Regions from separate parts of the Exiguobacterium sp. s95 genome, predicted to be linked through region 2. Evidence: riboswitches for the same ligand, from Rfam matches in the RefSeq annotation. Region 2 holds a riboswitch; the other holds the start of a gene.
What was found. Region 2 has a riboswitch for S-adenosylmethionine ahead of KNP99_RS08970 (LLM class flavin-dependent oxidoreductase). Riboswitches for the same ligand answer to the same signal wherever they lie in the genome.
Positions count from the first base shown of each region.

Region 1: it holds a riboswitch for S-adenosylmethionine, as region 2 does, so the genes downstream of both, KNP99_RS12525 (methionine ABC transporter ATP-binding protein) here and KNP99_RS08970 (LLM class flavin-dependent oxidoreductase) in region 2, are expected to answer to the same signal.

Region 1 is NZ_JACSMM010000008.1:113,617-128,659, forward strand. Features, by position in the region: gene KNP99_RS12495 (thioredoxin domain-containing protein) at 1-504, opposite strand, end outside; gene KNP99_RS12500 (FN3 associated domain-containing protein) at 1,270-4,017, shown strand; gene KNP99_RS12505 (hypothetical protein) at 4,040-4,396, opposite strand; gene KNP99_RS12510 (CAP domain-containing protein) at 4,756-5,634, shown strand; gene KNP99_RS12515 (MetQ/NlpA family ABC transporter substrate-binding protein) at 6,432-7,247, opposite strand; gene KNP99_RS12520 (methionine ABC transporter permease) at 7,281-7,946, opposite strand; gene KNP99_RS12525 (methionine ABC transporter ATP-binding protein) at 7,936-8,949, opposite strand; SAM riboswitch class I at 9,033-9,139, opposite strand; gene KNP99_RS12530 (aminotransferase class I/II-fold pyridoxal phosphate-dependent enzyme) at 9,202-10,389, opposite strand; gene KNP99_RS12535 (alpha-glucosidase) at 10,556-12,163, shown strand; gene KNP99_RS12540 (MBL fold metallo-hydrolase) at 12,814-13,521, opposite strand; gene KNP99_RS12545 (SMP-30/gluconolactonase/LRE family protein) at 13,629-14,432, opposite strand; gene KNP99_RS12550 (metal-sensitive transcriptional regulator) at 14,672-14,935, opposite strand.
Region 2 is NZ_JACSMM010000004.1:31,850-46,892, reverse strand. Features, by position in the region: gene KNP99_RS08985 (ABC-F family ATP-binding cassette domain-containing protein) at 33-1,655, shown strand; gene KNP99_RS08980 (SRPBCC family protein) at 1,785-2,243, opposite strand; gene KNP99_RS08975 (ATP-grasp domain-containing protein) at 2,348-3,295, opposite strand; gene KNP99_RS08970 (LLM class flavin-dependent oxidoreductase) at 3,292-4,350, opposite strand; SAM riboswitch class I at 4,423-4,527, opposite strand; gene KNP99_RS08965 (DUF975 family protein) at 4,717-5,391, opposite strand; gene KNP99_RS08960 (DUF2325 domain-containing protein) at 5,458-6,726, opposite strand; gene KNP99_RS08955 (DUF817 domain-containing protein) at 6,819-7,598, opposite strand; gene KNP99_RS08950 (YczE/YyaS/YitT family protein) at 7,757-8,425, shown strand; gene KNP99_RS08945 (MarR family winged helix-turn-helix transcriptional regulator) at 8,582-9,031, shown strand; gene KNP99_RS08940 (nitroreductase family protein) at 9,049-9,684, shown strand; gene KNP99_RS08935 (nitroreductase family protein) at 9,738-10,373, shown strand; gene KNP99_RS08930 (NAD(P)/FAD-dependent oxidoreductase) at 10,670-11,992, shown strand; gene KNP99_RS08925 (DEAD/DEAH box helicase) at 12,026-13,471, opposite strand; gene rlmN (dual-specificity RNA methyltransferase RlmN) at 13,595-14,668, opposite strand; gene KNP99_RS08915 (ABC transporter permease subunit) at 14,814-15,043, opposite strand, start outside.

The sequences.
Region 1 (15,043 bases), on a different contig from region 2:
GCTGACATCGAGCAACGCCTGTTCGATTTGTGTACCGACCCGTTTAATTTTTTGCGGATCCGTTTGATAGTGTTCGCTCAGCTGAAGCAGGACTTGTCGGAAACTCGGGCGGTTGAACTGGGGTGTCTTCGGAAAATACGTCCCGATATAAAACGGAACTTGTTCCGGCGACATGAAGACGCTGAGCGGCCATCCTCCTTGACCGGTCATGATTTGGGCTGCCGTCATGTAGATTTGGTCGATATCCGGTCGTTCCTCCCGATCGACTTTAATCGAGATGAAACGTTCGTTCAGCATCGTTGCCGTTTCGTCATCCTCGAAACTTTCATGGGCAAGGACGTGGCACCAGTGACAGGTCGAATAACCAATCGATAAAAAAATCGGTTTATTTGCTGTCCGGGCGGCAGTGAAGGCTTCTTCTCCCCACGGATACCAATCAACCGGATTGGAAGCATGTTGTTGCAGGTAAGGGCTTGTTTCGTGAATCAACCGGTTTGTCGGCATAATGTGTACCTCGTTTCTTCTATAGTATTTGTATCTTTACGATAGCGATTTCTAAGGTCTGTATCAACTTGATTTAGTCAAAGAAATCTAGAGATAAAAAAAGATTGACTTTGTAAAATATTTTGTGTTATATTAAGAAATGTCATGAATCGGGGATGATCACTCATGTGAGAATCTTTAACCCACAATACACAATTTAATAATCAGGTCAGGATTTTTAGACCTTAACTGACAATCGAGTCAGACATAAGTCATCGCTTTTATTTTGTCCTTCTTCTTTAGGGAAGAAGTTGACCCAGCAAGATAAACCTTCCATTCGATACTTTTCAGCTCATCCGAGCGAAACTCTAAAAATCCCAGTAAATGCGTAACCTAATACGCAACTTGATTCTTGCTAAAACGCTTGATTCAGCTGGCGCGGCCAAGGAGCCGTAACAACGAAAGAGAGGTAGGGCTTTCGTCGTTTCAGGTGTTTTGATCACCTGTGTCCTCGATTCCACTGACAACTAATGTAAAAGAAACCAACACGCTGAGAAGGCGTTTTTTTTATGCCCTTTTTTAACTTGCTAACGGTGGGAAGACATCCATTGATGAGAGTGACTCCAAAAGATAATTATAATAAAAGCGAACGATAAAAATTTGTAAGCGATACCATTATTATCATTTACGAAGGATAACATGTTTTTTTACGAAAAATATACACTTTTCCAAATTATTTCTGATATTATAAAGAAGTGTCAGAAAATTAAATAGGGGGTCAACATCATGAAATACGGAAGTACGTTTGGTAAGTGGGCATTGGTCGGAGCATTAACAGCAGGTATTCTTCCGCAGGCAGGCATCATCGTAGGGGCAGAGGGCGAAGGCGTCATCCTGTCAGAGTACATAGAAGGATCGAGCAATAACAAAGCGATCGAGATTTACAATGGTTCGGGACAAATCATCAATCTCGCTGACTACACACTCGTACAGTATACGAATGGTGGACCGTCTGAATCAAAAATCACGCTTTCCGGAACGATTGACCCGGGGAAAACATTCGTCATTGCAAACTCAAGTGCAAATGCTGACATTAAAGCAAAAGCACAACAAACGACAGGATCACTGAACTTCAACGGTAACGATCCCGTTGCCCTGAAAAAAGGAGATGTCGTCCTCGACATCATCGGACCGATCGGATCAAGTGCGGATTTCGCGAAAGATACGACGCTCGTCCGTAACACAAACGTGACGACCGGTTCAAAAACATATGAACCGTCACAATGGACAAGCTTCCCGGTCGATACATTAACAGATTTAGGATCACATAAAGCAGTAGCAGGCGATATTCTCGTTGCACCAACGGCTGACCCAGTCGGCGAAGTTGAGCGTGGTGATAAAGTAACGCTTACAGGGGAAGGGACGATTCACTATACAGTCGATGGATCAACACCGACAGTTGAAAGTCCGGTTTACTCAGAGCCGATCATAATTAATGAGGAAATGACGATTCAAGCAGTCGTCGTCAAGAATGATAAAACGTCAGCCGTTTCGACGTTCAAATATTACATCGCACCACCCCTCACGAAAATCAGCAGTATCCAAGGAATTGCACATTTGTCTCCATACGCCGATCAACTCGTTCGGACGACAGGTGTCGTCACGTATATCGTGGATGCAAACAACTTCTACATGCAGGATCCGAATCCGGATAATAACAGTAAGACATCTGAAGGTATCTTAGTGTATTCGAAAAACCACGGAGCGGCAGTCGGACAAAAGGTCGCGACAACTGGATATGTGAAAGAATGGCTATTAGGTGGATATAGTGATAAAGCGGAGACAGACTTGCCTGTAACAGAGCTCAGTGCTGTCAACCTCGTTAAAGGAGCACTTAACGAAGGATTACCTGCAAGCATCGTCCTCGGTGGGGACGGCGTCTTGATTCCGACGGATGTCGTCGATAACGATGCGTTCGCGAACTTTGATCCGGAAGAAGATGCAATCGACCTGTATGAAAGTGTCGAAGGGATGCGTGTTGCACTTCCGAATGCCATCGTTACAGGTCCACAAGCAAACCGGACGATTCCGGTCCGGACGCAAACAGCAGACAAAGTCTACACGAAACGTGGTACACCAATCTTGACGGCAGACAACGTCAACCCGGAACGTCTCTTCGTCGAGATGGGCAGTTCGTCATACCGTGCGAAATCAGGTGACCGTTTTGAAGGAACGATTGAAGGCGTCATGAGCTACAACTACTCTGCTTATAAAGTCTTGTCAAAAGCAGCTGATCTTCCGAAACTCGTCACGAGTGAAATTGATCGTCAACCGACGAACATCGAAACAGGAGAGTCACGTTTGACGGTCGCATCGTATAACGTCGAAAACTTTGCTTCGACAGCAGACGCCGGGAAAGTTGATCGTGTCTCGGAAGGGATTGCGACGTTCCTCAAAACACCGGACATCGTCGGTTTGACAGAAATGCAAGATAACGATGGTGCAGTTGATAGTGGAACCGTCGATGCATCCAAATCATTTGAAACATTGATTGCAGCAATTGAAGCGAAAACTGGCGTTAAGTATGCGTATACAGACATCGCACCAGAAGATAAAAAAGATGGCGGACAGCCAGGCGGAAACATCCGTGTCGGCTTCTTGTATAACCCGGAGCGCGTCTCACTTGCACCAGGTAAAAAAGGAACGGCAACAGAAGCGGTTTCGGTCGAAAACGGCAAGTTGACGAGTAACCCGGGACGGATTCAACCGCTCGACCCGAACTTCGCAAGTTCACGGAAGCCACTCGTCGGGGAATTCCTCTTCAAAGGGGAGTCGTACCATGTCATCGTCAACCACTTTAACTCTAAAGGTGGCGACGGAGCAGACTTCGGTAAAAATCAACCGGTCGTACGTAAGAGCGAAGTACAGCGTCATGCGATTGCGACAATCGTCCAAGATTTCGTCAATGAACTCGAAACAGAAGTCAAAGACTCGAATGTCGTTGTTCTTGGTGACTTGAATGACTTCCAGTTCTCGAAAACACTCGACATCCTCAAAGGAAAGAACTTGTGGAACACGGTCGATGATCTTCCGAAATCAGAACGTTACTCGTATGTCTATAATGGTAACGCACAAGTACTCGATCACATCCTAATCTCGAAAAACTTAAAATCGTATACGTCTTCTGACATCGTCAACATCAACTCGGATTACATGGAAGCAGACGGAAGCGCGAGCGACCACGATCCGGCAATCATTTCGATTCAGGGGATGGAAAGCGCAAAAGCAGTTAATGGTAAAGCAGAAATCGGGAAATGGCGTGCTGTTCAAAAAGGAAAACATATCTTCATCGAGCGTAAACTTGCAGGAAACTGGGATAAAGCAAGTGAGACACACGCTGATCAGCAAGGTGAACTTCTTGAGCTACGTGTTTCTAAAGACCGTCCTTACATCAAGGTGAAAACGAAAAAAGGAAATACGGTTTGGTTAGAATTATCGAATGGGTATAAATTGAAAGAAACAGATAAGTATTAAGTAAAGAGGCTTAAAAGCGGACTTAGCGGTCCGCTTTTTTGTGTGTTCGGATAAAAAGAGATAGGAAGGAAAGGCTACTGATTGAAAAGGTGAGGAGCAGGGCAGTTTCAAGAGGAAGGATCCGAAACATGTACATGAAGTGGATGATGATTAAGGTAATAATCGTGGCGAGACCGACGATAAAGTTCTTCCGTAATAAGTTTCCGACACCGGGAACGAGCAGTTCGAATCCGAAACGTTGGCTATAGTGAACTTCGTCATGTGCGTTCGCGAGACTAAAGGAGACCGTCAACACAACGAGAATCATCCAACCTGAAAACAAGTACTGCTGAATCGCGAGAAACGTAATCGATTCATAGATAAAGTAGAGAAGAATCATGGCATACTCCTTTTGATGGATATTATATGGACAAACACGTATTTTTTTTCCTTACGATTCCTAATATTAGCTAGGTGATGAAAGAACGGCAATAAGATTTGCAAAGAATGAAAATAAAAGAATGTTCACACATTTCAACAAGAGGGGAAAATAGTTCATTTTCTGTACGATAATGAAATGAGAATGGCTTCGGACTAAGTTGTCAGACCTTTAAAGGCGATGTTACTAAAATGTGTCTGTGTTGTGAACAAGTCGAATGAATCATGTGATTTTCTTAGAATGGATACTCTGACTGTTCGAACGGTTCAATTTCTTTTAAAATAAGGGTAATGCAAGAAAGAAGGAGGCGGACCAGCAGGATGAAAAAAGTATTAGTCCTCGGGGTAATAGCATTTGCTTTCTTTGGTTGCGAAAGCGTTCCAATCGAACAAGCGGAGGCGGAGTACCCGAAAAGTGGGGGAAAGCTGATTGATGCATATACAAGTGAGTACCCGGGATACAAGTGGGAAGTCAGACGGACAGCGACAGAGGAGTTTGTCGCACTGACGAAAGACGGGAAAGATTACGGGAAGTATCGTTTCCGGGACGGCGTGACGACGCAAGGCGCGACGTTAAATAAAGATACGGAAGCGACGCTTGCGAAAAAAGGCTGGAAGGTCGTCAAGTCCTATCGAAAGGGAAATACGAACTACATGCTGAACCTTGATCACGCAGCCGTCTATGAAAAGAACGATAACTACGTGACGTATTTCTTTGATCAATATGATAAAAATCGCGTCAAAGCAACACTGGCGATTCCGAAGGACGTCGAAGCGAAAAAAGAAGGGTTCTATGGTGCTGCTTCAAAAGCATTACGGACGACGGATGAGAAATTGATGTTACGCCTGATGAACTGGGAACGTGCCGAATACAAGAAACCTGCATTGTCGCCGTATACAGCATTAAAACCGGTCACGCGCGGACACAGTGAAAACATGGCGGAGAATAACTTTTTCTCGCATACGGATCCTGAAGGCCGTGACCCGTTCGCCCGGATGAAGGCAGAAGGCATTCGCTTCTCGATGGCGGGTGAAAACTTATCGATGGGGTATCCAAATGTCTTCGCTGCTCACTGGGGATTGATGAACTCAAAAGGGCATCGTGAGAACATCATGCAAAGCGGCTTCAAACAAGCGGATGTTGGAGTGGCGTTTAGAAAAGATGCACCGTACTTTACGATTAACTTTAGAACACCGTGAAAATAGCACGAACTAAAGTAAAGCCTAGGTTCTCGTCAATGGGAACCTAGGCTTTTTGGTTTGTCTTGAGTCCCGGGAAACGTGATATCTTACGAATCAAAAAACGTAGGTGGTTGATATAAGTGGTACGAAAGATTCTTACTTCCCGTGCTTTCCTCGGGCGAGGCGCAAGCCGTTGCCTCTTTCCCTTACAGGTCAAGATGCAGGGTCTCGCCTGCCTCTGACAGCGCAAGCGAGCCTTGCGCTTTTTCCCGTAGGAGTCACGATGAAGTGAATCTTTTTTAGCTTTTCTATATAGAAGGAGATACTAGAAATCCTGTGATGCGTCGCGTTTCCTGACACGAATCGCTTTCGAGCGAAAGAGCAAGCAAGCGCAACCCTGCAGTGAAACGAAGCGGCGCGAAGGCTTGCCGCTCGGAGACGATTTGGGAAGGATGGGCGACGCATTCTACGAATCAGAAAATATGTGGTGTCAGTCGGTGGAAATGAATGTTAAGAGGCGAAAAGATTCCTGCTTCTCGTGCTTTCCTCGGGCGAGGCGCAAGCAAGCCTTGCGCTTTTTCCCGTAGGAGTCACGTGGAAGCAAATCTTTTTAGGCTTTCTAATGGAAGAAGACCTGAGAAAGGCTGCGATTCGGGAAGAGGGGAGCGACGAGTAACAGAGATACTATCGAAAAAACGGACGGCCCACCCCTGTTATTGAAAGGAGGTGGAGCCGTCCGGTTTTTTATGGCGTTTACCCTTTTAAGAAGTGGCAAGACGAAGGTGTTTGCGTAAAAGTCAGACAGACACTCCTGCTCAATTCGCCCAGTCTGGTTTGCTGAATCCTTTGAATGATTTTTCGATCACTTCATTAAAATCATCCGATTTGACGACAGCGGTTAAGTCTTTGGCCAGTTGTTTGTCTTCGTCACTTGTCTTAACAGCGACTAAGTTGCGGTACTGCTCGTTCATCGTCTCGAGTGCGAGTGCATCGAGTAAGTCGAACTTCGCAGCAAGTGCGAAATTTCCGGGAACAGCTGAAATATCAACACTTTCGACAGCGCGTGGGAGCTGAGCGGCTTCAAGCGGTTTGATGACGAGTTTCTTTGGATTTTTGATGATGTCCTTTTCTGAGACGGTCAATGGATCGGTATCTGCTTTTAGTTCAATCCAACCTTGATCCGCTAACAGGTTCAAAGCACGTGCCTGGTTCGTCGGATCGTTCGGTGTCGCGACTTCAGCACCTTCTTTGACATCGTCCAACGTTTTATAGGACTTGCTGTATAATCCCATCGGTGCGGTTGGGACAGTGATCAACCCTGTGAGATCGAGATTTTTTTCTTTCGCAAACGTTTTTAAATAAATCGAGTGCTGGAACAGGTTGGCATCGATATCACCGCTCCCGAGGGCAAGGTTCGGTTGAATGTAATCACTGAATTCGACGATTTCGACTTTGTAGCCTTTCTTTTCGAGTCCCGGTTGAATCGCTTCTTTGACCATATCGCTATACGGACCACTCGTCGCCCCGATTTTGATGGACTTCGTTTCTTCATTTGCACTGCTGTCACCGCATCCGGCTAAGATGCTTGCTCCTAATAATCCTGTTGCTAAAAAGGCATAGCGTTTTTTCATCGTAATCTCTCCCTTGCGTTCTCTATTTGTAAGTTATCGTTTATCGGCGACACGTGCGAACCGGTTGCCGAGTGCCTGAATGACTTGAATGATGACGACAAGCACGACGATCGTCATGATCATGACGACGTTATCGTACCGGTAATAACCGAACCGGATCGCGAGGTCACCAATTCCGCCGCCACCGACAATCCCTGCCATCGCTGAGAATCCGATCAGACTGATCAAGGTCAACGTCAAGCCTTGAATGATTCCGGGCAATGCTTCCGGAAGGAGAACACTGATAATGATGCGAAGCGGTTTCGCCCCGCACGCTTCTGCTGCTTCAATCAAGCCGGGTGGAATCTCACGGAGTGAGGTTTCGACGAGTCGGGCGAGAAACGGAATCGCGGCGACGCTCAAGCTGACCGAGGCGGCAGCGGGACCGATCGTCGTCTTCGTGATGAGTTGCGTCAATGGAATCAAAGCAACGAGTAGGATGATGAATGGTAACGAGCGGACGATGTTGATGGCGAAGTCCAACGTCGTTCGAATGAAAACGTTTTGGAAAAAGAGTCCGCGGTCGGTGATGAATAATAAAATCCCGAGTGGAATTCCGATGATGATGGCGAAGGCGAGTGAAATGCCGACCATGAAGGCCGTCTCTCCGAGTGCTTTCGTTAAGTCGGGAAGCATTGTCGTAAACCGGTCAAGCGACATCTTGAATCACCTCGATTGCGTGCAACTGTCCCTCGAGCCAGGTTAAGGCACGATTCACGTGCAGTGTCGGTCCCGTCAAACTGACGATTAAGACGCCAAACGCGACGTCCTGAATGTAGTCGACCTTCCCATGCAGGATGCTGACTGCGATATCGAATTGTTTGATGGCTTCAGATAAGGTACTCTCACCTGTTTTTTCACCCGTGAACTGAAGTCGAATGACTTTGCCGGGTGTCGTCCGTAAAATCCGTTCCGGCAACTCGATTTGGAGTGCCGTATCGACGTAATGTTTTGTGACCGGATGTTCGGCTTGACTAAATATGGCGTAAGTCGAAGCGACTTCGACGACTTCACCGTGCGCCATGACGGCGACGCGGTGACAAATTTGTTTGACGACGTCGATTTCGTGGGTGATGAGGATGATCGTCAAACCGAGCCGGGCGTTCAAATCTTTCAGTAAATCGAGAATCTGGAGCGTCGTCACGGGATCGAGCGCTGATGTCGCTTCGTCACAGAGTAAGACGTTTGGATTGTTGGCGAGCGCTCGTGCGATGCCGACGCGTTGTTTTTGTCCACCACTGAGTTGGCTCGGGTAGTTCGTCTCGAATCCTTCGAGTCCGACGAGTGCCGTTAATTCTTGAATCCGTTTCGGGAACTCACGCCGTTTGACACCGGCAGCCTTTAAGGCGAACGCGATATTGTCGGCAACGGTGCGGGACTGAATCAGTTGAAAGTGTTGAAAGATCATACCGACCCGGAGACGGAGTTTGCGGAGAGACGTTTTGGAGACACGTGATAGATTGGCTCCGTCTACTATGACCGTACCGCTCGTCGGTGTCTCGAGTCCGTTAATCAACCGTAAGAGTGTACTTTTTCCGGCGCCGGATTCACCGATGATGCCGAAAATTTCCCCTTGTTCAATCGTTAAGTTGACATCGTTTAATGCAAAAATCGGTGTACGGTCACGGACAAATTGTTTTGTGATGTGTGCGAACTCAATCATGATGTTTCCCTCCCTATACAAAAAAATCGCTTTTTTCCAGTTAGAGAGCAACCAGAAAAAAGCGACGAATTGTAGAATTTCGTAACTTATCTCTCAGAACAAAAGAAGTTCTGTAGGATGTGGCACCGTTCCATTACTGGTGGTTGCCGGACGTCGTTGGGCCTAATCCCTCGGTCGCTCTCGATAAGTAGCTATGCTGTTGGGATTTACTTTAACGGAAATGATTCCCATCTGTCAAACGTTTTTTCAGAATTATTCGGCAACGGCGGTTTGGAAGAGCTGAAGGGTCCCGATTCGTTTGACAGCCTCGACGAGTCGGTCGACATCGGCAATCAGACTGATCCGGACGTAACCTTCACCGTATGTACCAAAGAAATGACCCGGTGTCACGGCGACGTGCGCTTCGTCGAGCAGGTGATCGGTGAAGCTTTGTGACGTGAAGCCGGACGGAACAGGGAGCCAGACGAAGAACGAACCACCCGGAACCGGTCCTGCCCAGCCGATTTCGTTTAATGCACCGAACAACGCATCGCGTCGCGTCTCATACAAGGCGCTCAGTTCACGGACACATGTCTGGTCGCTTGAAAGTGCGACCGTCGCTGCATGCTGGATCGGTGTGAAGGCACTGACGTAAAGGTGTTCCTGGTATGTTTCGATGCTCGCGATGACGGACGGATTACCGATTGCAAAGGCAATCCGGAAGCCGGACATGTTGAACCGTTTAGAGAGTGAAAACAACTCAATCCCGACATGCTTAGCGCCTTCCGTCTGGAGGAAACTCCGCGTCGGACCATCGAAACTGATCCCGCCGTACGCTAAGTCATGGACGACGCAAATGTCATGTGCATCAGCGAACGCGACCGTCTGTTCAAAAGCCGCTGCCGTCGCTGTCGCACCGGTCGGATTACTCGGATAGTTGAGGAACAACATCCGGGCTCGTTCGACGTCAAGCGAATCGAGGAGATCATAGTCAGGCAAAAAGCTATTTTCAGCGAGAAGCGGAAGCGTGATCGGATACGCACCGGCAAGTGCTGCGCCCGATAAGTAATCCGGGTAACCTGGATCCGGGACGATGACCCCTTCACCGGGATTGACGATCGTCTGCGGAAGGGCGACGATGCCGGCCTTGCTTCCGAGTAAAATCGCGACTTCTGTCGCCGGATCAACCGACACGCCAAATTCTGATTCATAAAAATTAGCGACGGCCTGTTTTAAGAAATCATGTCCGCGAAACGGCGGGTATTGGAGATTGCTTGCATCATCGATGGCTTGTTTTAAAGCATCGAGAATATGTACGGGTGTCGTTTGGTCCGGTGTTCCTTGACCAAGCGTGATGACGTCGTGTCCTGCGGCTTTGACGGAACCGATCCGTTGGGCAAGTTCTGCGAAGACGGGATCGGGCAAGCGATCGATGGCGATCGATGGGGCGAAATGTTTCATCTCTGTTCCTCCTTCGGGTATTGTCGTCAAGAATAGCGAATTTTCAGTCAAAATGAAAGAGGTTTTTTAAAATCCCTTAAAAATTAGAAGAACATTCCAATTTCAGACGACGTTCTTGATACACTAGACAAGTAATCGATCGACTACTAGACGGGAGATGGAAAAGATGAATCGGACCTGGTGGAAAGAAGCCGTCGTTTATCAAGTGTACTGGCGGAGTTTTAACGACTCGAATGGAGACGGGATGGGGGACTTGCGGGGCGTGATTGAAAAGCTTGACTACATCGCCTCACTCGGGGTGGATGTCATTTGGCTTAACCCCTGTTATACATCACCTGATATCGACAACGGTTACGACATCGCTGACTATTACGGCATCATGGAGAAAGCCGGCACGATGGCAGATTTGGACCAGCTGATTGAATCGGCGCATGCGCGCGGCTTAAAAATCATTCTCGATCTTGTCGTCAATCATACAAGTAATCAACATCACTGGTTTGAGGAGTCGCGCCGTGATCAAACGAATGATAAGTCAGATTGGTACATTTGGCATGACGGGGAAAAAGGAACACCACCAAACAATTGGCGGTCGTATTTTGCGCCGAGTCCATGGACGTGGGATGAAGGACGGCAACAGTACTATTTTCATTCGTTTGCTTCAGAACAACCTGATTTGAACTGGGAACAGCCTGCCGTCCGTCAATCTGTCTACACGATGATGCGATGGTGGATCGACCGAGGCATCGATGGTTTCCGGATGGATGTCATTAACTTGATTAAAAAACGAGCGGCGTTTGACGATGTGGAGGATCCGTTTGACTTGTCCTACTTAGGCAATCAACCGGGAGTCCATGAATTTTTACAGGAGATGCATCAGGAAGTTCTTGCGGGGAAAGAATTGTTTACGGTCGGGGAGATTCCGTTTGTCGGTCCCGAAGATGGGCTGTTATATGTCAGCGAAGAACGTCAGGAGTTACAGACGTTGTTTCATTTCGAAGTCGCCGATGACATGGAAGAAATGGACCTGCTGCGGTATAAACAGATTCAAAAACGGTGGTATGATGCGCTGTACCCGAAAGGCGTCGCTTCACAATTTTTGAATAATCACGATCATACAAGACAAGTCACGCGCTTCGGTAGCGAGTGCTATCGTGTCGAGAGCGCCAAGTTACTCGGCTTGATGCTACACACGTTACCGGGTATCCCGTATGTCTATCAAGGAGAAGAAATCGGGATGACGGGTATTCGTTTCTCGGATGCTTCTCTGTACCAAGACGTCGCCTTCCGTAATCGTTACGAGGAGCGCGTCGCAGCGGGAGAGCCGAGTGGCACTGTCTTGTCATCGATGCAGCTACGGGCGCGGGATAATTCGCGGACACCGATGCAATGGGATGATAGCCGGGCAGGCGGATTTACGACAGGGGCACCATGGATGACGGTCAATCCGAACTATAAAACAATCAACGTGCAGGCAGCTGAACAGGATCCGCAATCGGTTCTCGCGTTTTACCGGGAGTTGATTCAATTACGAAAAGAACATCCTGTCATGGTGTATGGCGTGTATCGTGATTTGGCGATTCAGGATCCTTATCTTTACGTATATGAACGGGAATTCGCAGGGGTGACGTGGCGAATCGTCTTGAACGTCCATGATGAACAGGTCGAAACGACATTCGCCTTACCGAATGAACAGTTACTTCTCTCGAACTATGAAGAGAGTGCAAGTGAGATCTTACAGCCCTATGAGGCGCGTCTGTACCAAACGAGTCGGTGAAATAGTGAAGGGTCTCATCTTAGGAAAATACAAGAAAGTGACACGCTAGAAAAAGTGCCGTGGTTTTGAGGAACATTCTGATCGAGGGTCATGACAAGAGTTAGGTCCCGCTGATTTCGAACGGGCTGATGAAAAAAGAAGGAGCTGACTCAAGAGTCGCTCCAACATCAATCAGAGTGACGGACGGTTTTGTTATCCTCACCGCGAATCGCGCTACCTTTTCCCACAGGGGTCGAGGATGAACGTTCCCGTCCTCCATTAAGTAAATGGCCGATGACCCACTTTTGACGGGATCATCGGCCATATCTGTACAAATGTTTATTGTTTCAGATAGTTGAGTGTTTGACTGAGATACGTATGGAAAAAGTCCTGATTCCTTTTAATCGAGAGTGGTTCCCGCTTTTGAGTCAGACCCTTTGAGCGTGTAGAAAAACGTGTGCGAGAAGTGAATACGCTATGTCTAGATGCGATCAGTTCCTCGTCTCGTCTTCAAAGCGACAGGGGCGCGAACGATTGCTTTTTTCGGTTTAATGCGATTCAAGACGGATTGCGCTCTAAATCGGCTGCATGAATTGTCTATACTTACGCTTTTACCTCCCGCACTTCCTGCTTTTTAAGCAAGGTAAAGGGTTCGGTAGATTGTTGTGGGATCAGCGTTTTAACAATTGTTCAAACCGATCGACAGCTTCACGCATTTCATAGCTCGGTGCGAGAACGAGAGGACCATGTCCAGTCGCAAGGATGTCGGGCGTCAGTTCCGTCAATTGATGGGCGGACTTCAAGGCGACGTCTTTATCCCAAGTCGCTAGAGCAGGGAACGGGAACTGCCAGCGCGTATCGCCGGAAACAGCGATTCCGCCTTGTGTTTGGAAGGCATCTCCGGCAATCAACGTCCGACTGCCTTCATGCCATAAGGAAATCGAGCCCGGGGTGTGTCCGGGAGACGTAATGACGCTCAGGCTTCCGACTTGTTGGCCGCTTTCAAGCAGACGGTCTGGTCGTGTCTTGATGTTTTTCGGGATGCCCCCTTTTAAGGGTGTCGTCTCTCCTTCACGAAGCGATTCGTCACCGCTAAGAAGCGCTGCGTCGCGGTAACTGATTGCCACTTCGGCGAGTGGAAAGGCATTCGCTAAGAAGTCGAGTGAACCGACATGATCAGCGTGGGCATGCGTCAAGATGATGGAACGTAACGGTTTGTGATGGGACTTGATGACGCGATGGATTGCTTTGGCGTTCAGTGAAATCCCGGTATCAATCAAGGTCAGGCTGTCGGCTTCTTCAAAAAGGTAACAGTTGACCGGGAAAAAAGATGGTGTCGTCTGTAATTGATGGAGTCGTTCAATCGTTGAGATCCGCATAGCGTTTCACTCCCTCGTTAAAATAATCGTCGATACTTTAGTATCACCTGTTTTAGTACAGACGTCTACAAAAAAACTCCTCGACTGGACCGAGGAGTAAACAAAAATTAATACGTGACTTCGAAGACGGCACCAGCATGCGCAGAATCGTCTCCATCTGCCGCTGTCGTGACGAGCAGACGATCTTCATAAGCGATTGGGCACGTCGGATTTGCAACCGGGAACTCGATGTGTGCGAGCTTCTCACCCGTTTCAAGATTCCAACGTGTGATGCAAGAACCGGCATAATGCGCGATGAAAACATGTCCATCCCGGTCTTTCGTCATGCCGTCCGGAAAACCATCTTCTTCTTCTAAATCGATTGCTACGCGGCGATTCGTCAAGGGCTGATCGGGTGCATAGTCAAAGGCGTAGACTTTTTTAGTCGGTGTGTCGATATGGTACAGCGTCGTTCCGTCCTCTGACCAGACGAGACCATTTGAGTTCGTGAGGCTTTCGAGCAAGACATCAATCGAGCCATCGTGACGCAAACGGTAGAGACTGGCCGTTTCCCCGTCCTCTTCATTGATGCTACCGGCTACATACTGCGCAGATGGATCGAGTTTACCGTCGTTCATCCGGTCCGAGTCGGGCATCGTCAACTTCGTTTCGAGTGAGAGATGACCTTCTTTCAGATCGAATGTTCCGAAACCATGTTCTGAAGTCACCCGGAGAAAATCAGGGGCATCAGTTAAAGCGATTGAAGTGATCGCGCTCGGTACCTGGAACGGCTTCAAGGCCTCAGTCGTCAAATCATATGAAAAGAACAGCTTGTTTGGAATGTCGACGAAATAAAAGCGTTTCGTTTTGGCGTCATAGACAGGCGATTCGCCTGTTTTACATGCTACATCAATAAAAAGTGAGACTGTCATATATGTTCCTCCTACGTATGGTCTTGCTTGAATCAATCAAGTAAAGACAAATTACCATTGCTATCTTAATGAAGAGAGCGATATGAGTCGTTTGTGTCGTGATCTAAAATGAATCATAGTATCCACAGTAAATGTACCTGTTTTACTTTAATCTAAAACGTCCGCTCGAAAATTCAATCGATTCTATTAAAAAAGGTCTTCAGCTCGGAAGTTTACCGAAATGAAGACCATCCTTTAAATTAACGGCTTTTGACAAGAAGACTGACAGCTTCCTTAACTAAGTCTTCTGTTTGTCCCTCACCACTGGCTTCAGCCTCTTTGACACATTCAATCAAGTTTGAGCTAACGACGACACCGATCGTCCGGTCCATTGCTGACCGTGCAGCGGATAACTGAGTGATGACGTCACGACAATCTTGACCTTCTTCCATCATCCGTAAGATACCGCGCAGTTGTCCTTCAATCCGACTGACCCGATTTTTCATCTTTTGATCGTAATCCATTCGTTTTCCTCCATTCTAAGATGCAACACGTATTCTCGATACCTTCATGCTATGCCCATCATGGTATTTCTGTCAATTCAATCGATTTTTCAGCTATATTTTTTGATA
Region 2 (15,043 bases):
ATCACACACTAGAAACGAGGGTTCATCTCTATATGATTACAGTACAAAACGTCGGCCTCCGCTTTGCGGACCGCAAATTATTCGAAGACGTCAACATCAAGTTCACACCAGGTAACTGTTACGGTCTGATTGGTGCGAACGGCGCCGGTAAATCGACTTTCCTCAAAATTCTTGCAGGAGACATCGAAGCACAACAAGGCGATGTCATCATCACACCGGGTGAGCGTCTTGGCGTACTCCGTCAGAACCATTATGAATATGAAGAGTTCCAAGTCATCGAAACCGTCATGATGGGACACAAACGTCTGTATGAAGTCATGAAAGAAAAAGATGCAATTTATATGAAAGAAAACTTCTCGGATGAAGACGGCATGCGTGCCGCTGAACTCGAAGGAGAATTCGCAGAAATGAATGGTTGGGAAGCTGAGTCTGAAGCTGCGATGCTCCTTCAAGGTCTCGGAATCAAAGAAAGCCTGCACACAAAAACAATGGCTGAATTAACAGGTGGAGAAAAAGTTAAAGTCTTGCTCGCGCAAGCGTTGTTCGGTAAGCCGGATATTCTGTTACTCGATGAGCCGACCAATGGTCTTGATTTGAAAGCCGTCAAATGGCTCGAAGAATTCCTGATCGGGTTTGAGAACACGGTCATCGTTATTTCCCACGACCGTCACTTCCTCAACAACGTCTGTACGCACATGGCCGATCTCGACTACGGGAAAATTCAACTCTATATCGGGAACTATGATTTCTGGTATGAGTCAAGCCAACTCGCTTCACGGATGGCTGGCGACCAAAACAAGAAAAAAGAAGAAAAAATTAAAGAACTTCAAGCCTTCATCGCGCGCTTCAGCTCGAACGCTTCAAAAGCGAAACAAGCGACGTCACGGAAGAAGTTGCTCGATAAAATCACACTTGACGACATCCGTCCGTCATCACGCCGCTATCCGTTCGTCGGTTTCTCACCGGAACGTGAAATCGGAAACGATTTGTTGACGGTTGAAGGTCTCTCGAAGACAATCGATGGCGTCAAAGTCCTCGACAACGTCCGTTTCTCATTAAATAAAACAGACAAAGTGGCATTCATCAGCCAAAGCGATATCGCCATCACAACACTGTTTAAAATTTTGATGGGTGAAATGGAAGCAGACAGCGGGACATTCAAATGGGGTGTTACGACGTCACAATCGTACTTGCCAAAAGACAACTCGGAGTTCTTCGAAGGGTCTGACAAAACGATTCTCGATTGGTTGCGCCAATACTCACCAGCTGATGAAAGTGACACATTCCTCCGTGGTTTCCTCGGTCGGATGCTCTTCTCCGGAGAAGAAGTCATGAAAAAAGCGTCAGTCCTCTCTGGGGGAGAAAAAGTCCGTTGTATGTTATCGAAAGCGATGCTCAGTGGTTCAAACGTCCTCGTCCTTGACGATCCGACGAATCACTTAGACCTCGAATCAATCACAGCACTCAACGATGGCTTGATTGCTTACAAAGGTGCGATGCTCTTCAGCTCGCATGACCATCAGTTCGTCGAAACAATTGCGAACCGCATCATCGAACTCACACCAAACGGAATCGTCGATAAAGAAACGACGTACGATGAGTACCTCAACAACGATTCAATCCAACAACAATTGACTGCGTTATACGCACATTGATTTGTCTACTGTCCTCGTTAATCGGGGGCAGTTTTTTGTAAATACGTTTATATTTTTTTGTTAAGTATCATCTTCCTTACTTAAAAAGGTACGCCTATTCTCGCAGTAATCGAGAGTAAGCGTACCTTTTTATTCTTGGATTTGCTTCACTTCTTTTTCGAGCCGCTCGAGAAATCCTTTGACGATTTTCTCGTTTTCACGTTCTCCGCCTAACGATAAGAGACTGCGACCGACGAAGTTGACGCCTTCATTTTTCCCCGTGTAAATCAAACGGCAGCTCGTCGCATCGATTCGCTTCAGCGCAAACGACATCTCAAGGCGAAACATCTTCGCTAACGTAAAACCAATCGTATTTTGTTTATAGTCCGGTTCATTCGTATAAGCGAGATCGGTCACGATGTAGGTTTCAAGACGATTCCCTTGCATGTAGGTTTGCCGGTACGTCGATCCGACGACGCCCGGCTTACGTTCAATCACCTCATGCTGGACGACACCCGGAATGAGTCGTTGCAGTCGATCGTGATCAAACAGATGCCACGCCTGTTCGATTGGAATCGCAAGTACTTTTTCTTCACGCCACGTCACCATGACACCACCTCCTTTTAGTTTAAAAATACCCTGATGTCCGTCGTTCTAACGCTCGACTCCGGCACAATCAGGGTATTTTTCTTACTTCAAGTGGTTTTTGATGTTCACTTCACGGTTTGACGTTCTAACGCATGACCAAGGAATGTTGCGAGTTCCAGCATCCCGAACTTCCCAGCTGCCGCTTCAGCGTCCGAATTGTAATTCGTATTCGTATTGACGTCGTACGTATAAATCGTCCCGTCTGCATCCTTGATGAACTCAATCCCGGCGACCGCGATTTTATTTTCTTGCAGGAACGCTTCATACTGGGCGATGATCGGGTCATCGAACCCGTCGACAATTTGGAATTTCATCGGTGTCTCTGCCGCCTCTTCTCCGACCGGGCAGAACAAATCATCGATGACACAAGCATCCGCGGGGCAGAGCTCGAATCCTTCCGACGTATCGACACGGACCGCATAGACGAACTTACCACCGACGAATTCACAACGCGTAATGTAGGGTTCAGGTGCTTGAATGTACTCTTGAATCAACGTGATGCCGTCGACCGGCTCATCGAATGTCGGTCCGTCAAGATACGTCTCGAGTGCTTCAATCGAGTGGAACAATTGAACGCCGAGTCCTTTACCGGCACGATTGTGTTTCGTGATGAACGACGATACTCCGATGTTTTGAGCGGCTTGGACGATTTGATCACGTCCGACGGCTGCCGTCGTTTTCGGAACACGGATACCTGCTTTTCGTAAGGCGGTGTATTGGTTGACCTTACTGACCTCGAGTCGTAACGCACGGGTTCCGTTGAAAACGGTCCGGTCATGTTCTTCGAGCCAAGCGAGGACCCCTTCCGTCAATTCTGGTGCATAGCGGTGCCCGCGCGTATGGGACGAGGCACTCATCCGGCTGTAAAAAACGCCTTCCGGTGGTGTTTCATCGAGTGGGACGACCCCTTCGTTGAGGTGCCACTGTTCATACGGTAAGTTGAGTTCCTCGAGTCGCTTGATTAAATGATCCGTCCATTCCTGATTTTCGTGTAAGATATGAATTTTCGTCATTTTAGTTGACCTACCTTTCGTTTCGCTTCGACGCGTGGCATGACCTCGCGGGCAAAGCGTTCCATTTCTTCGAGTTGCGGAGAAAATTGAAGCAAGAGCAATGTCACGCCGACTGCTTCAAATTCAAGAATCCGTTCTGCGATTTGATCCGGCGTCCCAATCAAGTTCGGACGCAGTCCCCGGTTTGAGACCGAATAGTCATTTCGTTTGACCTGTTGTTCGAGTTGCGATTTACTGACGAAGTCGTCATACCCGGCATATCCGGCACCGTCTTCTTTAACGTTCGTAATCCGGTGCCATTCTTCGAGCGCCGCTTCTTCCGTCTCGCGACAGATGATGTAGGCCGCCAGTCCGAAACTCGCAAGCGGCTGCTTCCCGGTCGCCGCGCGGCGGGTTTTCATATCCGTAATTTTCGTCGCGACTTCATCGACCGTTCCTCCATGCATGACATAGGCATCACAGTGATTGACGATCGTCTGTTTCCCCGTCTCACTCTCACCACCAGCGTAGAGCTTGATTCCGGGACGCTGAACGGGTTTCGGGTGAAGCTCTGCCCGTTCCAGCTGATAGTACGCCCCATCAAAACTATAGGGTGATGCGTCCGCCCATAATCCTTTCATGACCGTCACGAATTCTTTCGTCCGGGCATATCGTTCGTCATGGGCTGTAAAAATCCCATTGTATTGACGGGCTTCTTCCTCCCACCAGGCCGAGACGACGTTGAGCGTAAAACGTCCGTTACTCAACTGATCGAGGTTCGCCGCCATTTTTGCTGTCGTCGCCGGATTATGAAAACCGGGCCGGACGGCTGTCATGATTTCCAACCGTTCCGTTGTCGCCGCAATCGCCGCTGCCGTCGTCCACGCCTCAAGACTCGGTTCGGCTATTCCTTTAATGTCGTTTAAGTTCAATTCTGCAATCAATGTCGTAGAAAAGCCAATCCGTTCTGCCGTCTGTGCGACTTGTTTCGCATAATCGAATGTCGCTGGCATTTGTTCATCCTCGACGTTTCGTAACCAACCCCCGAAGATTGGTAACCAAAATCCGTATTCCATCCCCTGTGCCCCCTTTTTGCATAAAAAATCGCTCTTTTCGTTTAGAAAAGAGCGACGAATATCTACTGTCGGCTCTTATCTTCAAAGGAATAAATTCCTCTTGGAAGTAGCACCTTCCGCTCATGCGGGGTTGCTGAAGTGTCGTCGGGCCAGTCCCTCGACTTCTCGTGATAAGAATAATTGAAATTAGCGTACATCTTTTAGCAGAGTAAAGCAACCTTTAAACCTTCTTTTCCTATCGGAATTAAAAACATTTGGAAAATCACTCTGTTTCTTGATACTTCTTTGTCTAGAAGCTAAAAACAGGAATTGCACATCGGTTTAAGATGGCAATCCCTGCTTTGTATGGTGCTGTTCAAAATCAATTCATTCTGGTGATACGAACGGTGAGTCATTGTGATTTGCATCCATCATGGCTGTCCGGTGACCAGTCGTCGAAACTTCTTCCCCACGCACGCGATCGTAGAACTTCGCGATTGTGACGCTGAAGTACGGGCCAATCCAGAGGAAACCGATTCCGATCGTAACAATTCCGAGCAAGAACCAACCGATGAACGAAAGGACGAGGAAAAACGCCTCTTTTTTGTGTCCATCCATCATTTGGCGTGAACGCGTAATGGCATCAAGGATGCCAATCGATGGTTCGTCCCGAATGATGTAATACGTCAACATGTAAGAGAATGACTTAATGATTCCTGGAATGATGAAAAGTAAGAACCATAGCCCTAAGAAAAAGGTTTGGACGATTGACACTCCAATGGCTTTCAAGAACATTTTGTACGGCTCAAACAAATCGGCGACTTTCGTCTGCTCGTCTCGGGCGACAGATAGGGCGAGCCATGACCATCCCATTGCAACCGGTAAGGTCAACACCGTCAAGAGCATACCAATCAAGTCGATAAATTGGAACTCCTCTTCGGGTGAGGACGCAAATCCGTTCGGAACGCCTTGAATGATTAAGAACAACAACATCATTAATGCCATGAAGCCCCATCGTCCCTGCAACGACTCGCGCGCTGCTAATTTTAATTGTTTTGACATCGAAAGATCCTCCTCAAAAATAAGTGCTACCTTTCTTTACGGTTTATTTTTGAGGAGGTTTCATTTTTAACGCTTGTCTTTTAGTAAACGTTGGACCATTGCTTTTTCAAGTTGTTGCTGGCACGCCGTATACAAAGAGCGTCGTCCATCGAGTCGTTCAATCGCAAACGGAATATCGTGCTTTTTTGCTTGCACGAGGACATGTGCCGCTGCTGCGTGAGAAACCCGACTTTTGACGACGACGATCGCGTCCGTCTTTTTCGCGAGACAGGCGATTTTTTTTGCGGCTTGGGCGTCACCGCCAAGATGGATTAATTCAATCCCCGTCTCCGCAAAGAAGTCGCGGTAGACGGCGCGCTGTTGCTCATTACCGACGATGACGAGACGCATGCCGTCGTAGGAAGCAAAATCGAGTGCCGTTTTATCAACAAATTCGATTGGTTGACCGGGTAACGTCGTCGTATCGAGGCGTTCGAGTTGCTGGACTTTCTTTTCCCGGAGGCGCCGCTCTTTTTTGACTTTCTTCGCCTTCGGTTTCCGTTGCATCATCTTGTCGTAGCGTCCTGTTTTCGCCTGTTTGTTTGCAGGTGACGCAGTGGCGGACTCGGGCGAACCACTCGATACGTCGCGTGCCGGTAATTCCGTCATGGTCGGTACTTCGTAATGAAATGCGTGTTTCCAGACAATCGTCAATGTCTCCGGATGACCTTTCCACATGACGAGGTCGACGAGTTGACCTGCTTTCAGTTGGAAGAACCGCATGCCTTCGAGTGGTGTCGTGTAATAGAACGGTTTTCCCGTCTCATCTTGCAGTGGACCGTCAATCGTTGCTTCGATGATGCCATGGTTCTTGACGATACACTTTTCAAAAACGATTCGCTCTGCAAGTGGTTTTACTTGATCCGTCGCGACGACGGCTAAGATTTCAAGCGACGTCCGGCGCTCATCTTGATGTAGGACTTGGACACGGACTTCCATCCCATGCTCCAGGTTCCAGTCACGGATTTCTGTTTCTGAGACATGACTGTTTGGCCATTCCCGTAACGAGCCGCCCTTTAATTGCCGTTCGAACGTATAAGAATACCGTTGTTCGACAATCCGTTCAACTTCTTCCTTCCGTTCCTGGATCATTTTGATCGGGAGGCTAGATGGTGTTTCCGGACGTTCTACTAGTTTCGTCGTTGTTTGACGTGGCGCGTAGTACTGCGACAGCTGGACCCATTCATCGATTCCGTTGATTTCTTCAAGTAACAAACCCCAGTCGTCTGCTGTCTCGACGATGTTCAGTTTGCTTGTAACTAACTCCTTCGCCCGTTCGATTACGTGATGCATCATGTTAAAAACCCCTTTGCTATTTTTTCCAACTATAGCAAGGTCAAGATGCTTCACCCGTGTAAAAAAACAACCGGGTATTTTTTTATTACGGGTTACGATTTAACTTCGACTGCGGAGTCGCCACTTCGGTATTTTTCGACGACGACAATCAAGACGGTAATGATGACGAGTAAGAACCAAGACGATAATTTGCCAAAATCGACAAGTGCCCAGCCCTCTTGCTGATGCGGATAGACCCAGCCCTTAAAAAAGGTGACGATGTTTTCCGCCAGCCAAATGAACCAGGCAATTAGTAAAAATGATAAGACAAGCGGGAGACGGTAAACCGTATCCTCTAGTCGGAAGTAGACCCACGATTTAAAGAAGACGACGATGACGAGTCCCATCAAGAACCACCGTAAATCGAGCATCCAGTGGTGCGTAAAAAAGTTTAAGTAAATCAAACTCCCGACAGCAAGTGCGAGGGTCGGACGTGGAAAGGACGTAAACCGAAGATCAAGTCGCCGAAACGCCTGACAGATGTAACTCGCGACACTGGCATACATGAAACCTGCGTAGAGCGGAACACCAAACACTTTCGAAACAGCGTCTTCCGGATAACTCCACGAGCCGACGTGGACTTTAAACAGCTCAAGTCCTAATCCGATGACGTGAAAAATAAGAATCAGCTTGAACTCTTCTTTCGTTTCATAACGAGTCACGAGTAAGGCGACTTGGACGAACAGACACCACAGTAACAGGATGTCATAACGGGCAATCGGTTCACTCGGCAAATAACGTGATAAGGCGAGTGCAGCAAAGATGGCTACTGGAAAGATACAACAGAGCGCTTCAAGATATGTAAAACGGATGAGATGGCGGATCAATCGCATCGACGTCCCTCCTCTTCTTTCTTTAAGTATACGAGACGTTCGCCGTACCTCCCTCCTTCTCAAGTTGGACATTCGACAATTTGTTGCTTCTGCTTTAGTCCACGAACGTGATACAGTTAACGAATACGTATCTTATTGAATCGAGGTGACACGCAACGATGTTTAAACGTTTCCATACGTCCTGGTTGCTGCGCGCAACGTTGAAGTGGTTCTTATTTTTAAGCGGTCTCTTTTTACTCGCCGTCGGTTCCTCCATCATGATCACCGCTAACCTCGGTGTCTCGACTTGGGATGTCCTGCATCTCGGTCTTCAAAACAAAACACCTTTGTCAGTCGGGACGGTCATTCTTCTCGTCGGTCTGCTGCTCGTCCTCGTCAAATACTTACTCGACCGGATTCGACCGCAAGTCGGGACACTCGTCAATGCAATTTTCGTCGGTGTCTTCATGAACCTCGTACTTGGTTCTCATTTGCTTCCATCGTTCTCAACTGTCTGGCTAAACGCTGTATGGCTCATCTTCGGTATTTTCATCATCGGCATGGGGGCAGGGCTATACGTCGCCGTCGGATACGGCGCCGGTCCACGTGACGGATTGACCTTGACGTTAGCGGATCGTTTCGGAACCTCAATCCGGATGATGCGGACAATCATGGAGATAACGGCATGTGGTCTCGGTTGGTTACTCGGTGGCCCCGTCTTTTTCGGGACCATCCTCTCGATCTTTTTGATTGGACCGTTTCTTCAATTTTGGTTAGTCTATTTCCGGCGGATGATTGCCGCAATCGATGCTGGGGTCGTTCGACCGAACGAACAAAAAATCAGCTGAGCCGCCTGACTCGATATCGTTTCGAAAGAAATGGTATCTTTTTTTCGTGGATGAAGCAGATTAGTTGCACCTAGAAAAAATACACGTTATATTCGTTTACATATCAATCTTTGATACGTCAAAGGTTTCTTGGAACGAAGGGAAGGATGTGATGATTTGAGTATTTCTTGTACGGAAAAAGGACGCCTCATTTATGCGCTCGTCTCGGTCAATAAGACGATTGCGCAAAAATTTGATTTATGTACAGATGGCTTCAGTCAGACTCGGATGGACTTACTAGCCCAACTCGAGGTCGGAAAGACGATTAGTCAAAAAGAATTGCAGCAACGCGTCAATGTCGACAACGCTGCTGTGACGCGACATTTAAAACATCTCGAAACGAACGGAATGATTCAACGTGTCCGTTCTGAGAGCGATAACCGTGTCATCCTCGTCTCATTAACTGCAGAGGGTGCCACGCGTATCACACAATTGCGCCAGCAAAAAGATGACTTCTTGGAAAGTCTGTTAACCGGCTTTACTGAAGAAGAACAAGATCAACTCGCACAAATGATTCAGCGCATTGAAGATAACGCGTTAACATTACCTAAAACTACTGCACGATAAAAAAGGAGAGCTTACTCATGACAACACAAACATCTACTGACTTTATGGAAATCGTAAAAGGCCGTCGTTCAATCCGCAACTACGACACGGACGTAAAAATCTCAAAAGAAGAAATGACACAAATTCTTGAAGAAGCAACACTCGCACCGTCTTCAGTCAACATGCAACCATGGCGTTTCCTCGTCATCGACAGCGAAGAAGGAAAAGCGACGCTCGCTCCACTCGCGAAGTTCAACCAAGTCCAAGTCGAGACATCATCTGCTGTCATCGCTGTCTTCGGTGACATGAACGCCATCGATCAACTCGAAAACATTTACGATACGGCCGTCGCACAAGGACTTATGCCGCAAGAAGTCCGCGATCGTCAAGTTCCGGCAATCAAAGGTATGTATGAAAACGTTCCTGCTAGTGCACTTAAAGACAGCATCTTGATCGACTCAGGTCTTGCTTCCATGCAATTGATGCTCGTCGCTCGCGCACACGGTTACGATACGAACCCGATCGGTGGATACGAAAAAGATCAAATCGCTGAAGCTTTCGGCATGGATAAAGATCGTTATGTACCAGTCATGCTCCTTTCAATCGGGAAAGCTGTTGATGCAGGATACCCATCAGTCCGTCTTCCAATCAACGATATCGCAGACTGGAAATAAGTTCGATTCGCTTCATCAAAAAATAGAGAACACAACAAGGGAGATTGAATACTATGACAACTCAAACAACTACTGACTTTATGGAAATCGTAAAAGGCCGTCGCTCAATCCGCAACTACGACACGGACGTAAAAATCTCAAAAGAAGAAATGACACAAATTCTTGAAGAAGCAACACTCGCACCATCTTCCGTCAACATGCAACCATGGCGTTTCCTCGTCATCGACAGCGAAGAAGGAAAAGCGACACTCGCTCCACTCGCGAAGTTCAACCAAGTCCAAGTCGAGACATCATCTGCTGTCATCGCTGTGTTCGGCGACATGAATGCGGTCGATAGCATCGATACAATCTACGACATGGCTGTTGAAAAAGGGCTTATGCCGCAAGAAGTCCGCGATCGCCAAGTTCCGGCAATCAAAGGATTCTACCGCCCAGAAGATACAGACACACTTCGTGACAGCATCTTGATCGACTCCGGTCTTGTTTCGATGCAATTGATGCTCGTCGCCCGTGCGCACGGTTACGATACAAACCCAATCGGTGGATACGAAAAAGATCAAATCGCTGAAGCTTTCGGCATGGATAAAGATCGTTACCTCCCTGTCATGCTCCTTTCAATCGGGAAAGCCGTTGACGCAGGATATCCATCAGTCCGTCTTCCAATCAACGACATCACAGATTGGAAATAAGCAATCCGCACGACGAAGAGAGCACCTCGTTTTAACGGGGTGCTTCGACTGTAGACAAAGTTCTATCGGGAGATAAAAGCGTCTTTTTTCGTTGCTTTCCTCGGGCGAGGCGTGACAGGGAAGCGCAAACGGATTGCCTCTCGATATAACATGTTCACGCTTCATAAGCGTTTGTCTTCACGCTGAGCACCTCGTTTTACGGGGTGCTTTTTGCTATATCTCCTGTCCCTTCTTTGCATTTAAATTCAGTTCCAGTCAATCCTTTTGTATACTGAACGAAAAAGGAGCGGATGCAGGTGTATGACGTAACGATCATCGGCGCAGGTGTCGCCGGAATTTTTCTGGCACACGAACTCGTACAGGACGGACAATCCGTCTTAGTGATTGACGCCGGAAAACCGTTAGCCGAAAGAACCGTGACAGACGCTTACCTCGGCTTTGGCGGACTCGGTAAATCAGAAGGAAAATACAATTATTCAACAGAGTTCGGGGGCGAACTGGAACAAAAGTTAGGTCCGGAAGCGACACTTCGCTTAATGCAACAAGTCGATGCTGTCCTGTGTCAGTACGGAGCACTGGAGGTCCCTTTGTATTCCACTCATAATGCGTCATTTGCGGCGCGTGCTGAAGACGCTGGTTTACATACAATCGAGACGTCCGTCCGTCATCTCGGAACTTCACTTACGAAACAGGTGCTCGCCCGACTGGAGGACATGTTGATGCAGACGGTCACGTTCCGCTTTTCGACGCAAGTCGAACAGATACAGAAACAAGCGGATACTACATTCACACTCAAAACAGCGTCAGAGACGTTCTCGAGCCGACGAGTCGTGCTTGCGACCGGACGTTCCGGAACGGACTGGATGCGCCAGCAGCTAAAGCAGCTCGGTCTGGTGCAAACGAAAACACGACTCGACCTCGGGATTCGGATTGAAATGGATGAAGCGCCTTTTCGGACTGTATTACAGGACACGTTCGAAACGAAGCTGGCATACGCATCTGACGCTGGAACGGCCGTCACCTACTGCATGAATCCGACCGGTCGGATCATCCGCAAATATCAAGAAGGTCTCGTCATGCCGGACGGACAAAATTTCCGCGAACAGACGACGGGGACGGCAAATTTAAACTTCACGTTGTTTTTACCACGCTATTTCGATACGTTGACCGCAGCGAATCAATTTGCGACTTCAGTCATCGGACAAATCAACCAGGGGTCGGACCGGATTGTCGTCCAACGTCTCGGTGACTTGCTTGCCGGTGTAGCTTCTACAGCAACCGGAATCGCTCACAATCAAGTCGTCCCGACGCTCGAAGCAACACCAGGAAACCTGCTCGACGAGGTCCCGGACACAGATCTCACCGTGTTACTCGGATTTTTCGAGCGGCTCGAACGTTTGCTCGAAACTCCGCTCTCCCCTGATACATTGCTTTACGGAATGGACGGGAAGTTTTACGCTCCGGTCCTCGCGACCTCCCGCGACTTCGAAACAGACATCACGGGACTGTATGCAATCGGGGATTGTTCCGGCGCGACCCATTCGCTTTCGCAAGCAGCGGCGAGCGGTCTCCACCTCGGACAAGTCTTACAGCAAAAAACAGCCGTTTCGGGAGAGTAAGCTCTCTCAAAACGGCTGTTTTTCATTCAGTTCTTATTTTTTAAACGCTTCATATACTTTCAGTTGTTTCCCTTTGACCTTCGTCGTCTTCATCGCGCGTAAGACGAGTGGCCCTTTACCGTTCAGAATCTCGACATACGTTACCGTATCTTGAATCGTAATGATCCCGATATCCTGAGCAGTCACCCCTTCGACTTTCGCAATCGTTCCGACAAAATCAACGGCCCGAAGTTTCTTTTTCTTCCCGCCATTGAAATAGAGCTTCATGATGTCAGCGTTCAGTTGTTGTGTTTTTGATGTGCGGACATCCGTCGTCGTGATTTTCTCTTCGAACGCATCTGCCGTCCGAATCAATTCACGTTCCGTCGGTGCTTGACGTTTTTCGATTGCTTCGCCACGGTACTGTTCGACTTCACGAAGACGGCGCATATCCGCTTCCGTCACGAGGCTGATTGCTTTCCCCATTGCGCCCGCACGCCCTGTCCGACCCGTCCGGTGCACATAACTTTCTTTTTCGACCGGCATGTCGTACTGGATGACGTGGGTGATGTTTTCGATGTCAATTCCACGTGCTGCGACGTCTGTCGCGACCAAGTAACGGAATTCGCCTGCACGGAATGCCTTCATGACCGCAAGGCGCTCGTCCTGTTCCATCCCGCCGTGAATTTTCTCGACCGGATACTCCATCGCCGTCAGTCCTTGGGCGACAAAATCGACATGTTCTTTCGTCCGGCAGAAAATCATACAACGGTCCGGATTTTCGACGACCGTGACGTCTTTCAAGATTGCGAATTTCGTCTTATCGGTTACAGAAATATAACTGTGATCGATTTGAGCGATTTCGGTTGCATTTGTCGTGATTTCGACCTCTTTCGGCGACTGCATGTAACGTTCGCTCAGCTTGTGAATGTCTTGCGGGAACGTCGCTGAGAACAACATCGTCGTCCGTTGTGTCGGCAGTTGTTTTAAAATCGTATCGACTTGCTCGAGGAAGCCCATGTTCAGCATCTCATCCGCTTCATCCAGGACAAGGTATTTGACCTTTTCAAGCGAAAGTGTCCCTCGCTCGAGGTGATCGAGCACACGACCTGGTGTTCCGACGACGATATGGGTCTTCTGTTTTAATTCCGTGACCTGACCACGGAACGGCTGTTTCCCGAAAACGGCTGTCGCTTTAATCCGCTTGTAACGCCCGATGTTCATCACGTCTTCCGTGACTTGCAGCGCCAGTTCACGCGTCGGTGTCAAAATTAGCGCTTGTGGTTTATTTTCTTCCCACTCGACGAGTTCACAGAGTGGAATGCCGAACGATGCCGTTTTCCCGCTTCCTGTGCGTGATTTGACGATGATATCTTTTTCAGACAAGGCGACCGGAATGACGGCTTGTTGGACATCCGTCGGAGTATGGTAACCAAGTTGTTCAATCGCTTTTAAAATTGGTGAACTGAGTTGAAAATCAGTGAATGGTTTTTTTGGCATGTGAATCCCTCATTTATTATATAGTTTCGAATTGACCGTACATCTCATGACCTCTCATTATGCGCTACTTTCCGCAGGACGTCAAAAGAGCTTCCCGTCAGAGTGACAGGAAGCTCCACTTGCTTATTTTGCTGCGACTTTATCTTTTTTGATTTGTTTACTACGTAACTGTCCACATGCTGCATCGATGTCTGTCCCGTGCTCGAGACGAACACCACAGTTGAGACCGTTCTTTTTCAACGTATCGTAGAATGTCGAGATATCTTCTGACGTACTCCGTTGATATTGACCATGCTCATCAACCGGGTTGTACGGAATCAAGTTGACATACGTCAAGTGACGTTTGTCTTCGAATAATTTCGCAAGTTCGATTGCTTGTGCTTTTTGGTCATTGACTCCACGAAGTAAGATGTACTCAATCGTAATTTTACGATTCGTCGTCTTCACGTAATAATCGATGGCAGGCATCAATTTTTCGAGTGGAATCGCACGGTTGATTTTCATGATTTGTGTGCGCAACTCGTTGTTTGGTGCGTGCAATGAAATCGCCAAGTTCACTTGAAGTTTTAAATCTGCGAATTTGTAGATTTTATCAGCAAGACCACTTGTCGAAACAGTGATGTGACGTGCACCGATCGCAAGACCGTTGTGATCTTTGATGACGTTCAAGAAGTCGACCATGTTGTCGAAGTTATCAAACGGCTCACCGATACCCATGACGACGACGTGGCTGACACGTTCTTCTTTACCGACAGCATCGAGGTGATGTTGGACGTTCATGATTTGTTCGACGATTTCACCAGCTGACAAATCGCGGCTCTTCTTAATCAATCCACTCGCGCAGAAGCTGCAGCCGATGTTACAACCGACTTGTGTCGTCACACAGACAGAGAGTCCGTATTTGTGACGCATGAGGACTGTTTCAATCAAACTGCCGTCATACAACTTGAAGAGGAACTTGATTGTTCCGTCCGCTGATTCTTGTTTAACTGATTCTGTCATCGAGCCAATCGCAAAACTCTGATCTAACAACTCAAGGCAATCCTTGTTGACATTCGTCATTTCAGCGAAAGTAGTGACACGTTTACGATAAAGCCAATCCCAAACCTGCTTCGCACGGAACGGCTTGTGACCTTGATGCGATAACCAGTCTGTCATCTGCTCAATTGTTAATCCATAAATGGATGGTTTATTCATTAGTGAGACCTCATTTCTTTTTCCAGAACTATAACATTCCTTTATCTTAGTAAAAATCGGGCACTTACGCAACGTTCAAATCCTAAATGTTCACTTTCTGTAGATTTCGAAAGGCTGTTTCGCTTTGTTTTGTCAAAAAAATGCCTCAAATCGATAAATTCCGTTTTCGAAAACTGATAAAAGCAAAACTACTGAACATCAGACAGATTAGCACAAGTAGAAGGATGTGCAACAGTAAATGTTCTGTCCCCGCCAGCAATCGTCCCGTATCAAACAAACTGAAGATCGATCCATAACGCATCCAGTCCGTTTTTTCACTTAAGCCCGCTCCAATCGTCAAGACAATCGAGAAGACGAGGACACCGGCAGCGACGG